Regions from separate parts of the Alteromonas sp. P256 genome, predicted to be linked through region 1. Evidence: riboswitches for the same ligand, from Rfam matches in the RefSeq annotation. Region 1 holds a riboswitch; the other holds the start of a gene.
The links. Region 1 has a riboswitch for thiamine pyrophosphate ahead of V7R39_RS00750 (TonB-dependent receptor). Riboswitches for the same ligand answer to the same signal wherever they lie in the genome.

Region 1 (3,152 bases):
AATTGACGTTGTACTCTTCATCGAAGAAACGCTGATCGTCGTTAACTCGGTTATCAGGGTTAAAGCCAGGTCCTTTATAGCCACGTGAAATACTGGCATAGTAAAAGTGCTTGCCCAGTGTGTACTGCAATGCCACTTTGCCGCCCAGCATATTGGTATCGTTATCACGGGTTAGGCCACGATTATCCGCAAAATCGAAATCATAGTTTTCTGCGCGAATACCGGCTACCAGTGTTAAATCGTCTCTTAAGCGGGTTTCGGTTTCTAAATAAAGCGCGGTTGTTGTTGGGGCAAACTCACTGGCGTAATCGCTGTCTAAGTACGTATATTGGCGTAGCAAGTTTTCCTCAGTTTGTTTATAGAAAGCCCCTACCGTCCAATCTGTCACCCCATTGAACAACGCCGCATCGCGAGAGGAGACAAAGCGGATTTCACCTGTCTGTGTTTCTACATCGCGATAGTAAGCGTCAAACGATGTATAGCCGAAAGGGTGGAAACCAGTGAACGTCCAATCTTCGTCATAGCCATAGGCGATGTTATGAGAAGCATGTGTCGCAATTAAGATAAGGTCGCCTGCGCCAGTGGTAGTGGTAGAGCGGGCGCTTACTGCATGAGTTTGGTGCTCGTCAAAACCCGGCTCGTCAGACAGTGTTCTGTTGTCATTGTCTAAAGAGAATGCGTCGTAGCCGTTATCAATATCATACCAACGGTAAGCCAATGCCAATGTGCTGTTGTCAGCAACATTTCCATCTACAGCGAAACGAAGCGCAGTCTCATCAATATTATTCGTATCGTCTCTATTTAAAAACGTATTCTCGACAAAACCATCGCTTCGATTGTGCACCAGCGCTACGCGATAGCCCCAATTGGTGTTGATGTCATCGCCGGTTGCAGCTTCAACGCGATAGCTATCTTTATTGCCAATTCGCGCTTCAACATAGTCAGGCGCCTCGCTTCCCGTTTCATTGCTTGACAATTTGACGGCTCCGGCTAGTGCTCCCGTGCCATATAGCGTTGCCTGGGGACCGCGATAAACCTCAAGCTGTTTAGTATCAAATATAATGCCAGACGCAGCGAGACCAGAAAAATCAAACTCGTCAACAATAAAACTGACAGAGGGATTAATCGGTTCGGCAAACTGGCTGCGCTCACCAATACCACGAATTTGAATAAAGCGGCCGCGAGAGGCACCTGCCGCAAAATTTACGTTCGGAATAATATTGAGAATACTGTCAACATGAGAAGGCTGTCTGCTGCGCAAGCGCTCTTGATTCAGTATGGTCGCACTGGCGCTAAGCTGAGCTAGCGTAGTTTGACGAAAATTGCCCGTCACCACTACTTTTTCAATATCGTCAATGGTGTCAGTATTTTCTTGAACGTTATCAGAGGCTTCAGATTGTGCAATCGCGCTTATTGAAGTTGCTAATAATGAGAGTGTGAAAAGTTGTTTGTACATGGGATCTCTTGTTCTCTTAATAAGAAAAAAGATCCGGGTTTAGCGGCAGGTGATCAGGCTATATTGTAAACCATTCCTACGCCGGTATTATCCGGATCAGGTTTAAGGGTTCCCACTAGTGTGGATCTCAGACCGAAAAACGGACACCCCTTGGTATAATTCGCAAGTGACTCATCAGTAATGTGCAGGCTGTTTGAGTTAAACGAGCACAAGTCATTAACTTAACGAACGCCGTGGAGTCTACCACTTCGAAACACGCCGTCAAGCGCAACGCTCGTTAAGCTAAGTTCATATTTAATCTAGGTTATTACAAATCTAGGCCGTTACAAATTTAGCGTAACGAACTAAACTCGACTTAGCTATTCTCTATATTAAGATTGAGCTTGCGCACTTCATCATCAGTTTGCGCAATTAACCCTTCTAATGTCTTTCCATGAGAGGCCGGCTGTCTCGTCTCTGGGTCCACTTTAACGAACACAATATCGTCTGCAAAACAAATCGTCTTTTTAGTCGCTTTATTACGCACTAAGCAGCTCACCGTAATAGACGTGCGCCCTACTGCCTTGGTCTCAAGACCAAACTCAACGATATCGCCCTGTAAAGCTGGTGATTCAAAACTAATTTCGCCAATATGCTTAGTGACCAAACAATTGGTTTCTAACTGACAAATAGCCCATATTGCGGCCTCTTCATCTATCCATTCTAATGCTCTACCGCCAAACAATGAGTTGGCGTAATTGAGGTCGTTTGGCATCACTAAACGCCGAGAAAGAAAGCGCATTCGAATTCCTTAATATAAATCGCTACTATATGCGCTCAATTATACAGAAAAAAACTCTTCATGGCGCTACAACAATTACGTGACTGGCTATTCGCCCCCTACTACACGCAGGCTGAAAAGCAAAAGTGCGATGTAGAATATAATGCAGCATACAATGCAGAACACTATGCAGAACACTATGCAGAATATAATGCAGAATACTATGCAGAGCGGCCACAGATTCATCGCCGACTCCTTGTTATATCTGGCGACGTTGAGTTTATTGGGAATACTATTGATGTATTGCTCGCTGATTTACCAGGCCAGTGCCGTGCAGAAGCGTTTAGCGAGAGCCAACTAAAAGGTAAAAACAGAAAAATACTGTTGGGCTCTGAACGTGATATGGCCATTTTTCATTGCCATGAGTCTTTTAGCCCAGGCAACTTTTTGGCGCTGGCTGGCACAATTACGCATGGTGGTTGCCTCATTGTTACCTGCCCTTCTTTTGATAAGTGGCCGCGGCATCACCATGCATCTTTCATTTCATACGGCTACGAAAGTAATGACAGTGCTTATTTAAAACGATTTATAACATTACTTTTAGATGACAAGCACACCGCAATTCACACCCTTGAAGGTACCCGCCTACCGAATCAAGTTACACCGTATCTCGATGCAAAGCAGGATATGGGTTATTTAGATACTTATCAGAGTAGCCAACACTTAATCCCCTCCTTATTTAGCTCTAAAGACCAAAGAGCGGCATTTAATGCGCTGAGAGACCAGTTTGAAGAGGATAATTTGCATACTCTCGTAGCGGCACCACGAGGGCGCGGCAAATCAAGCCTACTCGGAATATTCATATGGCACTTGTTAAATGAAGGCCAACATATTCTGCTAACAAGTACACTGTTTGAAAACGTGCACTCTGTTTTT
Region 2 (3,152 bases), on a different contig from region 1:
GCCATACCAGCCAATCATTGCTGCGCCTATGCCTGAAGTAATGTGATCGTACCCCGGAGCAATGTCGGTGGTTAAAGGGCCAAGGGTGTAAAATGGCGCTTCATGGCAATGGGTAAGCTGCTCTTCCATATTGGCTTTAATCATGTGCATTGGTACATGACCTGGGCCCTCAATCATCACCTGAACATCGTATTCCCATGCAATTTTGGTCAGTTCGCCAAGGGTATGAAGCTCGGCAAATTGGGCTTTGTCATTGGCATCGGCAACACTTCCAGGGCGAAGGCCATCGCCTAAGGAAAGTGACACATCGTACTGAGCGCAGATTTCACAAATTTCGCGAAAGTGTTCGTACAAAAAGCTTTCTTTATGATGGCTTAAACACCACTTTGCCATAATTGAACCACCCCGAGAGACAATGCCTGTAACGCGGTTGGCCGTAAGCGGCACGTATTCTAGTAATACCCCGGCATGAATAGTGAAGTAATCTACACCTTGTTCGGCTTGCTCAATCAGTGTGTCTTTAAAAATAGCCCAATCTAGGTCTTCGGCCACGCCATTCACTTTTTCGAGTGCCTGGTAAATGGGCACAGTACCTAATGGTACCGGGCTATTTCTCAACAGCCATTCACGGGTTTCATGAATGTTTCGGCCCGTGGATAAATCCATAATGGTGTCGGCGCCCCATCGGGTAGACCATACTAACTTTTCGACTTCTTCTTCAATAGAAGAAGTCACTGCTGAGTTACCAATATTGGCGTTAATTTTCACTAAAAAGTTGCGCCCAATGATCATTGGCTCTAGTTCGGGATGATTGATGTTACAGGGAATGATTGCCCGGCCCGCCGCCACTTCTTGGCGAACAAACTCTGGGGTAATTGCGTCGGGGAGCTGAGCGCCAAAACTTTCGCCAGCGTGTTGCTGAGATAGTTCTTCCTGCTTTATCGATTGTCTGCCCATGTTCTCCCGAATGGCGATGTATTCCATCTCGGGTGTAATAATGCCTCTGCGCGCATAGTGCAGCTGCGTTACATTTTTTTGTGTTTTTGCCTTTTTAGGCTTTGCAGTGCGAACAAACCTAAAATCCTCAGTAAATATATCCGCTTCTCGTTCTTTAGCGAAAGACGACGTTACGCCAGTGAGCTCCTGAGTATCGCCCCGGCTCTCTATCCATGGCGTGCGCAGGGCAGGTAAACCTGTGTGTACATCAATGTTTTCATGCGGGTCGCCATAGGGCCCTGAGGTATCATAAACAGGAATAGGAGGGTTAGGTTCTAACAGCGGGTTTTCTTCTGTTCCGCCAATTAAACTGTCATGCTGGTGGATAAGGCGCATAGCAACCTTAATATCATTGCTACTTCCTATCTCATAGTGACGAGTAGAGTTTGGGTAAGCCTCACCGGCTAATTCATTGATAAATTGTTGCGCTTGTTGGCGCTGTTCGCGTCGTGTCGACATAGCATTTTGGCCTTCTTGAGTTGGCGTTAGATAAAATGCTTGTCAGGAGTGAAAAGGAAAAATGAAGGCGAGGAAAGTACAATTAATTAGCACTCATTGTCATCGCCTTGGGCGACAGCCTTAGAGAGCCATAATTTTGCGTACCGAGTTTGTTTACGCACCGAATTTACATGAAATGTTTATTTTAGAAACAGTGATTTATGCAAAATGGTTGTATACAAAACCAACATTTTCTCTTGTTCCCTTCGCAGGTATTAGCCTGATCAGGTTCTACGGATCCTGCTTTCGCAGTCTCAGCTTACTGGGTTTCCAGTGAAGCACTCCGACAAGTGATTGAGCTATTACTATAAATTCATCCTGTATCTAATTACAAGCCTAGCCATCTTTCATATTCAAGGGGCAACAGCAAATACAGCCGCTCTCACCAGCTGTTAAGTCTTGGTTTTGTTTTTAAGTAATTGATATTTATAACTTATTTTTATGATTTAAAGAGTTGCGAGGAGTGAAGGTTTTTTTACTTTCTTTTTTTTTACCTATCACGCTATAGTAAGAATTAAAAGATGCATAACGCACCGCCGTTATATCGCGAGCTTAAAAGCGAGCGTTTTAATGCAGTAGTAAATATCAATAGGAGAGCTATGAACGCATTTTATGTCACCTTAATTAGCTTCAATGCTTTCTGTTTTCTAGCGATATTACTTTCGGGTATAAGGAAAGAACAGCCCCATTTTATTGGATTGGCCTGCATCAATATTTTGCTATTAAGTTTTAATTTGCTGTCATTGCTGCTGTTAAACACGACTGACTTGCAACGTGCAATTTTATTGAGTAAATATCACCTATCATGCCTCATCATTGGCATTCCTCTTTACTATTACGTCTTTGGGAAATGGTCAAAGTTTCGATTTACACGTCAAGCAACCATTGCTTCTGCCATAATATGTTTGCCGCTTTTAGCGTACAATCTGCTCTCAAGTTTCTCCTTACGATATGGAGAAGCGCCAGTTCTAGTTGAATACGTCACATTATTTGGCAATTTAGCGAACGTATTAACAGGCCAATCAAATGCTTACTCTGCCATTTTGCACGTGGTGTCAAGCGTTATGGGATTGTTTTTAATCTACTGTAGCATCAAGCTGTATCGTCAACAGCTAACATTCGTTTCTCTCTCACTTTTGCTAACAATGCTGCTGCAAGTTTCTTTCGGCTATACGGGGTATATTTTAGACAGTCAGCAGTCTACTTTTGTGTATTTTGGTGGGCTGCCCATGACAGTCATGTCTATATTTACCGTATTGAATATCGCCTACGGTTACAGCCGTCAGTCATCTAAATTGATCATAGAGAAAAAGCATAGGGATGAGTTGCATGAGCTCTTCGAGCAATTAGCCCGTCTATCGAATGAATCGGGGAATGAAGACTTTTTTATCGACAGTACACGGTTACTGGCAGGCTATTGCAGTGCAGATTTTGCTTTGCTTGGCATAATCGATAAGGCTGATGCTACGCAAATTACCACGAAAGTAGCCGTTAAGTATCAAGAGACAATTTCAAATTTTACTTATGCACGCAGCGGAACGCCATGTGAAGATGTGTTGAAAACTGGCGCCTGCATGTATCCGGAAAATGTCGACGTTTTGTTTCCTGATGACCAAATGTTGAGTGATGAAAATATAAAGTCTTATGTGGGTTACCCA

Region 2: another riboswitch for thiamine pyrophosphate. It lies ahead of thiC (phosphomethylpyrimidine synthase ThiC); the one in region 1 lies ahead of V7R39_RS00750 (TonB-dependent receptor).

The regions. Positions count from the first base shown of each region.
Region 1 is NZ_JAZETM010000001.1:175,451-178,602, forward strand. Features, by position in the region: gene V7R39_RS00750 (TonB-dependent receptor) at 1-1,456, opposite strand, end outside; TPP riboswitch at 1,513-1,617, opposite strand; gene V7R39_RS00755 (acyl-CoA thioesterase) at 1,812-2,237, opposite strand; gene V7R39_RS00760 (GNAT family N-acetyltransferase) at 2,298-3,152, shown strand, end outside.
Region 2 is NZ_JAZETM010000014.1:67,060-70,211, forward strand. Features, by position in the region: gene thiC (phosphomethylpyrimidine synthase ThiC) at 1-1,455, opposite strand, end outside; TPP riboswitch at 1,679-1,790, opposite strand; gene V7R39_RS16600 (bifunctional diguanylate cyclase/phosphodiesterase) at 2,094-3,152, shown strand, end outside.